2 regions of the Kitasatospora sp. NPDC048365 genome follow, and region 2 is predicted to be linked to the other one. Evidence: riboswitches for the same ligand, from Rfam matches in the RefSeq annotation. Region 2 holds a riboswitch; the other holds the start of a gene.
The links. A riboswitch is a leader RNA that binds a small molecule or an ion and turns the genes downstream of it on or off. The one in region 2 is predicted to bind cobalamin.
Positions count from the first base shown of each region.

Region 1: linked by a shared signal. The riboswitch ahead of ACGFX4_RS12895 (prenyltransferase/squalene oxidase repeat-containing protein) and the one ahead of ACGFX4_RS00800 (ribonucleoside-diphosphate reductase subunit alpha) in region 2 are both predicted to bind cobalamin.

Region 1 covers NZ_JBICYJ010000010.1:120,660-125,601, reverse strand. The annotation lists gene ACGFX4_RS12910 (class I SAM-dependent methyltransferase) at 1-485, opposite strand, end outside; gene ACGFX4_RS12905 (glycosyltransferase family 4 protein) at 601-1,920, opposite strand; gene ACGFX4_RS12900 (TetR family transcriptional regulator) at 2,145-2,738, shown strand; cobalamin riboswitch at 2,820-2,943, shown strand; gene ACGFX4_RS12895 (prenyltransferase/squalene oxidase repeat-containing protein) at 3,014-4,387, shown strand; gene ACGFX4_RS12890 (SCO2322 family protein) at 4,384-4,942, shown strand, end outside.
Region 2 covers NZ_JBICYJ010000001.1:172,223-177,164, forward strand. The annotation lists gene ACGFX4_RS00800 (ribonucleoside-diphosphate reductase subunit alpha) at 1-2,203, opposite strand, end outside; cobalamin riboswitch at 2,365-2,508, opposite strand; gene ACGFX4_RS00805 (GNAT family N-acetyltransferase) at 2,591-3,085, opposite strand; gene ACGFX4_RS00810 (helix-turn-helix domain-containing protein) at 3,355-4,302, shown strand; gene ACGFX4_RS00815 (histidine phosphatase family protein) at 4,321-4,942, opposite strand, start outside.

The DNA.
Region 1 (4,942 bases), on a different contig from region 2:
GCGCCGCGGACCTTCTCCACCAGCTCGTCGCCCTTGTAGATCCGGATGTGGCCGCCCTCGACCTCGTGGTACTCGTCGGAGAGCGCCCAGCAGATCTTCTCGGGCAGGTAGCGGGGCACGGTGACGGCGAGCAGGCCGCCGGGCTTGAGCACCCGGACCATCTCGGCGAGCACGCCCTTGTCGTCGGGGATGTGCTCCATCACCTCGGAGATGATGATCTTGTCGAAGGTGTCGTCGTCGAACGGCAGGTTGAGCGCGTCGCCCTCCATCGCCACCGCGCTGGCACCGGCCGGGGCCTCGCCGGCCTGCTCCATGGCGGCGAACCACTTGCGGACCTCGGCGATCTCCTCGGCGTTCTGGTCGAGGGCGACCACGTTCGCGCCGCGCCGGTAGCACTCGAACGCGTGCCGGCCGCCGCCGCAGCCCAGGTCGAGCACCCGATCGCCTGGGGCGAGCGGGAAGCGGGAGAAGTCGACGGTCAGCACTGCTGGGCTCCCATTCGTTGCTGCTTCGGGTCCTGCGGAGGGTGGATGACAGAGCGTGGATGACGGAGCGTGGGTGACGGAGCGCGGGTCGACGGCCCGACGGGCGCCGGTCCGCTCAGCCGACGTAGCGCCAGCCGGGGCCGGAGCGGGCGCGCTGCCCGGCGCCGGTGGCGATGGCGGCACGGTAGCGCTCGGCGGTCAGTTCGGCGGCGCGGCGCCAGGTGAACCGGGCGAGCACCCGCTCGCGTCCGGCGGCGCCGAGGCGGGCGCGCAGCTCGGGGTCGTCGAGCAGGCGGCCGAGCGCGCCGGCCAGCGCGCCCGCGTCGCCGGGCGGCACCGCCAGGCAGGTCTCGCCGTCCGGGCCGGCCACCTCGGGGATGGCGCCGCCGGTGGTGGCGACCAGCGGGGTGGCGGTGGCCATCGCCTCGGCGGCGGGCAGCGAGAAGCCCTCGTACAGCGAGGGCACGCAGGCCACCTCGGCGGAGCGGTACAGGTCGACCAGTTCGGTGTCGCTCAGGCCGGTGCGGAACTCGATGTGCGGCTCCAGGCCGAAGCGGCGCACCGCGTCGGCGACCGGGCCCTCGCCGCGCTGCGGCTTGCCGACCACCACCAGGTGCGCGTCCCGCTCGGTGCGGACCTTGGCGAGCGCCTCGACCAGGTGGACCAGGCCCTTCAGCGGGACGTCGGCGCTGGAGGTGGTGACGATCCGTCCGGGGACCACCGCGACCGCGTCCGAGGGGGACCACAGGCGGGTGTCGGCGCCGATCGGCACCACCGAGATCGCGCCGGGCGCGGCGCCGAGGTCCTCGGCGATCTCCGCCTTGGAGCTGGCGGAGACGGTGATGATGTGGTCGAGCCGGCCGGCGACCCGCTTCTGCATCCGGGTGAAGGCGTACCAGCGGCGCTTGCCGAGCCGCTCCAGCCGGGTGCCGGCGGCCGCGATCTCCAGCCGGCGGTCCACGGTGATCGGGTGGTGCACGGTGGTGACCAGCGGGAAGCCGTGGCGCTCCAGGCCGAGCAGGCCGTAGCCGAGGGTCTGGTTGTCGTGGACGACGTCGTAGCGGCCCTTGTGCCGGGCCAGGTAGCGGCGGGCGCGCAGCGAGAAGGTCAGCGGTTCGGGGAAGCCGCCGGTGCGCATGGTGGCGAACTCCAGCAGGTCCACCGGGCCGCGGAACTCGCCGGCGGCCGGGGTGCGGAACGGGTCGTCCGAGCGGTAGAGGTCCAGGCTCGGCAGTTCGACCAGGCGGACCGAGCCGGTGCCCTCGACCGGGTCCAGCACCGGGTACGGCTGGGCGCCGATCACGTCCACGTGGTGGCCGAGGTTCGCGAGCTCCCGGGAGAGGTGGCGGACGTAGACGCCCTGGCCGCCGCAGAACGGGTCGCCGCGGTAGGAGAGCAGGGCGATGCGGAGAGACGGCGGCGGCTGCGCGGTCATCCTGGGGCCCCTTATCCCTACTCACCGGGACCGGCGACGGCCGGTAAAGTAGATCACGTTTCACGGGTGGTGCTGGCCTCCTGTCGTCCACGGGGTGAACGACGAGAGTCCTCGAAGATTACCGGGCCGTAGCTTGCTGTCCCGAGCCAGGGCAGGTGATTCACGCCACGCCGGGAACTCTTCCACAGACCGCTTCGTCCGGACTGCCGTTCCAGGGGGCCGCCTTGACCTCGACCACCGTCGCCGACGGTCCGCTCACTCCGCGTCAGGCGGAGCGGCGGCGCCGGATCCTGCGCGCCTCGACCGCGCTGGCGGCCCGCGGCGGGTACGAGGCGGTCCAGATGCGCGAGGTCGCCGAGGACGCCGAGGTGGCGCTCGGCACGCTGTACCGGTACTTCCCGTCCAAGGTGCACCTGCTGGTCGCGGTGATGCGCGAACAACTGCTCCACCTGCACGAACAGGTCCGCCGCCACCCGCCGACCGGCGAGGACCCGGCCACCCGGGTCGCCGAGGCGCTCACCGCCGCCTTCCACGCGCTGCAGCGCGAGCCGAGGCTGGCGGAGGCGATGGTGCGGGCCCTGTCCTTCGCCGACCGCTCGCTGAGCAGCGAGGTGGACGAGGTGTCCGGGCTGACCTCGGCGATCGTCCTGGAGGCCGCCCGGCTGCCCGGCCCGCCCAGCGCCGACCAGCAGGCCGCGCTGCGGGTGATCGGGCACACCTGGCACGCCACCCTGCTGGCCTGGCTGTGCGGGCGCGCCTCGCTCCAGGAGGTCCGCGCCGACCTGCACACCGCGGCCCGGCTGCTCACGGCCGGCTGACCGCTCCGGGCGGCCGCGGGAACGGACAGGAACAGGTTCCAGTTTCCGGCGGGGGACGGCGGGGCGGTTAGAGTGCCTGGCGCGACAACAACTTCATCCGCTCTCCGCCAGGGGGAAGCCGGTGCGAATCCGGCGCTGACCCGCAACCGTGAGCCGCCCACCCGGCGGCGCAGTCGGACTGCCCGGCGGAGGGCGAGCGGCCGTCTCCGTCGTGGTCTACGGGTGGCCCGGTGCTCCCGGGCCGCTGCCACCGCTCACCGAAAGGCACCCTCTCCATGATCACCCCTGCCCGTCTGGGCTCCGCCGTCCTGGCCGGGCTGCTGCTGGCCGGCACCGCCGCCGCCCCCGCCCTGGCTGAGTCCGCCTCCGCCACGCCGAGTGCCCCCGCCTCCTCCCCGAGCACCGCCCCGAGCACCGCCACCACGCCGGCGCCGGCCGCCGTACCGGCCGGGCTGTACGGCAAGGGCGACCCCGGCTACGACGGCGTGTGGCGGCAGTCGCTGGCCCTGACTGCGCTGAAGCAGAACGAGGTCGTGCCCGCCGAGTCCGCCGTCGGCTGGCTGCTCGGTCAGCAGTGCGCGGACGGCGGCTGGCCGTCCTTCCGGGCCGACACCGCCACCGCCTGCGACCCGAAGACCGAGGACTCCAACGCCACCGCCGTCGCCGTCCAGGCACTCGTCGCCCTCGGCGGCCACACCGAGCCGGTCGCCAAGGCCGTGCAGTGGTTCAAGGCCAACCAGAACACCGACGGCACCTGGTCCTACAACCCGGGCAGCCCCGGCGACACCGACTCCACCGCGCTCGCCGTCTCCGCGCTGCTCGCCGCCGGCGCCGACCCGGCGGGCGTCGCCCGCGACGGCCACAGCGCGTACGACGGCCTGGCCGGCTTCCAGCTCGGCTGCGCCTCCCCCGCCGACCAGCGCGGCGCGTTCGCCTACCAGCCGGTCGCCGGCAGCCCGCTGACCGCCAACGTCCTCGCCTCCTCGCAGGCCGCGCTCGCCGCCGCCGGCGGCCGCCTCCCGGTCACCGCCGACAACCGCGCCGACGCCCCGGCCAAGCCGCTGACCTGCGCCGACGGTGCGGCCGCCGGCACCGTGGCCCGCGCCGACTCGGCGTCGGCCGCGGCCGCGTACCTCACCGCGAAGCTCGCCGCGGGCGGCCAGCGCCTGCTCCTGGACACCCCCGGCGCCACCCCCGGCCCGGACTTCAACGCCACCTCGTGGGCGGTGCTCAGCCTGGTCCAGGCCGGGCACGCCAAGGAGGCCGCCAGCGCCGCCGACTGGCTGGCCGGCAACGGCTACGCCTGGGCCGCGCAGGGCAAGAACGGCACCGACCCGGCCGCCGCCGCGACCCTGCTGCTGGTCGCCCGCGCCACCAAGCTCGACCCGTACAACTTCGGCGGCACCAACATGGTGCAGCTGCTGATCGACGCCGGCCCGAAGCCCGCCTCCGTCCCGGCGGCCGCCGCCGCGAAGGCCGCCAACGAGCCGGACGCCACCAAGGCCCCCGGCTCCGGCATCACCGAGCCCGACGAGAACGGCGGCTTCTCGGCCGGCTGGATGATCGGCGTCGGCCTCCTCGTCGGCGTCGGCGGCGGCCTGCTGCTCAGCCTCAACCGCCGCCGCACCACCCGCAACGGCGCCAAGTGACCGCCCGCACCACCCCGGCGCCGGCCCTCCGGCCGGCGCCGGCGGCCGCGCCGCTCGTCGCCCTGCTTCTCGCGGTGCTCGTCGCGCTGGTGGCCGCGCTGGTCGCCGTCGCGCCCGGCGCGCAGGCGGCCGGGTACCGGTACTGGTCGTTCTGGAAGTGGTCCGGCTCCGCGTGGGCGTACCAGCAGGTCGGTCCGGCCGGGTTCGTCCCGGCCGACGGCGCGGTGGACGGCTGGCGCTTCGCGGTGAGCCCGGACGGTGGCCAGGACGCCGCCCGGCCCACCGCCACCGGCGAGTTCACCGCGATCTGCGCCGACACCCCGCCCGCCGCGGGCCGCAAGCGGGTCGCCGTGGTGCTGGACTTCGGCACCGCCGCCGACGCCCCCGGCGGCGAGCAACCGCCCGCGCCGCGCACCGCGTGCGCCGCCGTCCCGGCCGCCGCCTCCTCCGCCGACGTGCTCGCCGCCGTCGCCCCGCCGCTGCGCTACGACTCCGCGGGCGTGCTCTGCGCCATCGCCGGATACCCCCGCGCGGGCTGCGCCGACACCGTCGCCG
Region 2 (4,942 bases):
GCTTGCCGATGGTCGGCGCCGCCATGAAGAGGTTCAGCGACTGGCTCTGGTCGATGTACGGCATCCGGGCCGCGGCCAGGTCGATCAGCGCGCGCTGGGGCAGCTCCCACGCCGTGCGGTACAGCGAGCGGACCTCCTGCGGCAGCCAGTTCAGCTCCTGGACGGAGCCGTTGGCGTCGCGCAGCGCGTCCCGGGTCTGCTGGTCCCAGACGCCGAGCTCCTTGAGCTCGCGCACCAGGTACGGGTTGACCTGGAGGAACTCGCCGGACAGCGTCTCGCGCTTGAACAGGTTGGAGACCTGCGGCTCGATGCACTCGTAGACGCCGGCGATCGAGGCGATGGTCGCGGTCGGCGCGATCGCCAGCAGCAGCGAGTTGCGCAGGCCGGTGGTGGCGATCCGGGCGCGCAGCGCGTCCCAGCGACCGGCCCACTGCGGGGCGGCGGTCGGGAAGTGGTCGATGTGCAGCTCGCCGCGGGCGGCGCGGGTCTCGCCGTACGCCTCGTGGCGGCCGAACTGCTCGGCCAGGTCCGCGGAGCGCTCGTAGGCGGTGAGCATGATGCGCTCGGAGATCAGCGTGGAGAGGGTCTTCGCCTCGGCGGAGTCGAAGTCGATCCGCAGCTGGAAGAAGACGTCCTGCAGGCCCATCACGCCCAGGCCCACCGGGCGCCAGCGGGAGTTGGAGGTGCCGGCCTCGGTGGTCGGGTAGAAGTTGATGTCGATGACCCGGTCGAGGAAGGTCACCGCGGTGCGCACGGTGGCGTCCAGGCGGTCCCAGTCCATCGCGTTCACCAGGTCGGCGGCGGTGGCGCCGGCGGCGACGTGGGCACCGAGGTTGACCGAGCCGAGGTTGCAGACCGCGGTCTCGGAGTCGTCGGTGACCTCCAGGATCTCGGTGCACAGGTTGGAGGAGTGCACCGTGCGGCCCGGCAGCGCGGTCTGGTTGGCGGCCCGGTTGGAGGCGTCCTTGAAGGTCATCCAGCCGTTGCCGGTCTGCGCCAGGGTGCGCATCATCCGGGCGTACAGGGTCTGCGCCGGGATGGTGCGGACGGCCTTGCCGGCCTGCTCGGCCTTGCGGTACGCCTCGTCGAAGTCGGCGCCCCACAGGTCGACCAGCTCGGGGACGTCGGCGGGGGAGAACAGCGACCACTCCTGGTCGGCGTTGACCCGGCGCATGAACTCGTCCGGGATCCAGTGCGCCAGGTTGAGGTTGTGGGTCCGGCGGGCCTCCTCGCCGGTGTTGTCGCGCAGCTCCAGGAACTCCTCGATGTCCGCGTGCCAGGTCTCCAGGTAGACACAGGCCGCGCCCTTGCGGCGGCCGCCCTGGTTGACGGCGGCGACCGAGGCGTCCAGGGTGCGCAGGAACGGCACGATGCCGTTGGACTGGCCGTTGGTGCCGCGGATCAGCGAACCGCGCGAGCGGATCCGGGAGTAGGACAGGCCGATGCCGCCGGCGTGCTTGGACAGCCGGGCGATCTGCGCGTAGCGGTTGTAGATCGAGTCCAGGTTGTCCAGCGGCGAGTCCAGCAGGTAGCAGGAGGACATCTGCGGGTGCTTGGTGCCGGAGTTGAACAGCGTCGGGGAGCTGGTCAGGTACTCCAGGCGGCTCATCAGGGTGTAGAGCTCGGCCACCTCGGCGACCGACTGCTCGGTGTCGCCGACCGCCAGGCCCGCCGCCACGCGGAGCAGGAAGTGCTGCGGGGTCTCGACCACCTTGCGGGTGATCGGGTGGCGCAGCAGGTACCGGGACTGCACGGTGCGCAGGCCGAAGTACTCGAAGCGGTCGTCGCCCTGCAGGTCGACGAGCGCGTCGAAGACGTCCGCGTGCTTCGCGACGAAGGCCGCGGTGACGTCGCCGATCAGGCCCTCGGCGTGGCCGACGGCGATCGAGGCGGCGAAGGAGACGGCACCCTGGGAGACCGCCTCGTCCTGGATCTCCAGGGCGAGCAGGCGGGCCGCGAGCTTCGAGTACTGGGGGTCCTCGGCGATCATCGACGCGGCGGCCTCCACGGCCAGCCCGCGCAGCTCGGCGAAGTCCGAACCGGCGTGGCGGCCGCGCAGCGCGGCGGCGGCGACGTGGCCGGGGTCCACCTGGGGGAGGTCGGTGCTGCGGTCGGTGAGCAGCCGAAGCAGCGCCGCACCGGGGTCGGTGAAGGCGTCGGCGGATCCCTGGGCGGGCAGGGTGACTGAGGCAGCGACGGTCAAGGCGCACTCTCTCCTGTGGCGGCAGCGGACGGTACGAGCCCGGACGCGCGCACAGGCAGGGGAGGAGAGCGCGCCGAAACGCTTCAAGCGCGCGAAGATCCACCCCCGGCCCGCCCACGAGGCCCGGACGGCACAGCTGTGCACCGAGGCGTCTGCGGGGAAGCCGTGTGCACACCGTCGGCAGGTCCTCGGACTGTGCGGGCCGGGGTACGCCGAGCCCGCTCACCGTTGCGGGGCAGTCCCGGACTCGCACCGGGTTCCCCTGCGTTCGACAGCGAGAGTGAGCATACATGTAGTGGCGTGCGGAGCTGGAAGCCCCAGATGTAGTGGCGGCGTGTCGTGTCCGTGCGGTGTCCGTGCGGTCGCGCGGAGCCACCCTACGACCCGTCAGAAGGCCAACGCGTACACCAGGAGGTCGATTCCGGGGCGCGGCTCCCAGTCCCGGGAAGGGGTCCGGACGAAGCCCAGGCGCTCGTACAGGCGGTGCGCGGCGGTCATCGCGGGCCGGGTGGAGAACGCCATCCCGGCCAGCCCCAGCTCGCGGCTGCGGTCCATCGCCGCCCGCACCAGCGCCTCGCCGACCCCGCGCCCGCGGGCGGCCGCGCCGACCGCGAGCATCCGGATCTCGCCCTCCTCGGGCCGGGCGATGTCGGCCCACTCGGTGCCGCCGACCGCGAAGGTCACGCAGCCGAGCACTCTCCCGTCCGCGGCGTCGACCGCGACGAGGAGCTCGGCCTCCGCGCTGCGCCGGCCGGTGTCCCGGAGGAGCCGGACGTAGTCGCCGTCCGCAGGGGTGTGGCCGTCGCCGACGAACGCCTCGACGGTGACGTCACCTGCGGCGACGAGGTCCTCGGGGCGGGCGCGGCGGATGACGGTGTCCATCCGGACAGTCTGCCGGAAGGGCCGTGCAGCCGGTCGGGGAGGGCCGGGTCCACCGGGTAGCCGCCCGGGCGGTGCCAGTTGTCCCGCCCGTGCCGGCCGGTGCGCTCCAGGTCGCGGCCGACCAGGGCGCCGAGCAGTCCGAAGAAGCCGATGATGCCCATCAGGGCGAGCGCTGAGGTCATGCCTCCACTCTCCCGGCGCGCCGACCGCCTCGCGAGTGGCAGAAACGCACGCTTGCCGAAAGATCCTGCCAACGGCATCCTGGAGCCATGCTGAAGAACGTCGTCGCCGTGGTCCTGGAAGAGGTCCACCCCTTCGAGCTCGGGGTCGCCTGCGAGGTCTTCGGCCTCGACCGCGGCGAGGAGGGCCTGCCGGTCTACGACTTCGCCCTGGTCGGCGACCGGCCCGGCCCGATGCGCACCCACGCCGGCTTCACCGTCGACGTCCCGCACGGCCCCGAGCGGATCGCGCAGGCCGACCTGGTCGTCGCCACCGCCACCGGGGTCCGCGACAGCTACCCGGAGCCGCTGCTGGAGGCGCTGCGCGCGGCCCACGACCGCGGCGCGTACCTGCTCTCCATCTGCAGCGGCAGCTTCCTGCTCGGCGCCGCCGGGCTGCTCGACGGCCGGCGCTCCACCACCCACTGGAAGCACGCCGAGACCATGGCCCGGCGCTTCCCGCTCACCACCGTCGAGCCCGACGTGCTCTACGTCGACGACGACCCGGTGATCACCTCCGCCGGCACGGCCGCCGGGATCGACGCCTGCCTGCACCTGGTCCGCAAGGTGCAGGGCGCCGAGGTCGCCCGCGGCATCGCCCGGCGGATGGTGGTCGCTCCGCACCGGGACGGCGGCCAGGCCCAGTTCATCAACCGGCCGCTGCCCGAGGCGGACGGCGAGTCGCTCGGCCCGGTGCTCGAATGGATGCGCCGGCACCTCGACGAGGAGACCACCGTCGACCGGCTGGCCGCCCTCGCCCACATGTCGCCGCGCACCTTCGCCCGCCGCTTCCAGCAGGAGACCGGCACCACCCCGCACCGCTGGCTCACCGGGCAGCGCATCCTGCACGCCCAGCGGCTGCTGGAGTCCACCGCCGAGCCGATCGACGCGATCGCCACCCGCAGCGGCTTCGGCAACGCCGCCACGCTCCGCCACCACTTCGGCCGCCGCCTCGGCACCACCCCGCAGGCCTACCGGAGGGCCTTCGCGGGCGTCTGAGCGCGTCCGCGCGAGCGCTCAGAGGTGACCGGTGCCGTTCCAGCCGTCGGGGAGGAGGCGGCCGGCCTGCGGGCGCCAGAGGCTGGTGGAGCAGTTGGCGACCGGCGGCAGGGCCAGCAGGTCGGGCTCGGAGAGGCGGTCGAGGACGTGCCGCAGCATCAGCACGGTGCAGTCGTGCGCGACCAGCAGGACCGGCCGGCCGGCCTCCTCCTCGCAGACGTCCCGCAGCACGCTGCGCACCCGCAGCGCCACGTCCAGCCAGGACTCCCCGCCCGGCGGCCGGTAGTACAGCTCGCCCATCTTGCGGCGCCGCGCCGCCTCCGCCGGGTGCTCCTTCTCGATCGCCGCCTTGGTCAGCATCTCCAGCACCCCGAGCTCCCGGTCGCGCAGCCGCTCGTCGTAGCGGACCGGCAGCGCCACCGGCACCGCGCCGAGCCCGGAGGCCTGGGCGAGTGCGATCCGGGCGGTCTCGGTGGTGCGCACGTACGGGGAGCACCAGACCGAGCGCGGCCGGTCGGCCGGCGGCAGGGCGGCCCACCAGCGGCCGAGTGCCTGGGCCTGGGCCTGGCCGTGCATCGAGAGCGGGATGTCGGCGTCTCTGCTCCCGATCGGGACGGTCAGGGCGCCGGACGCCTCCGCG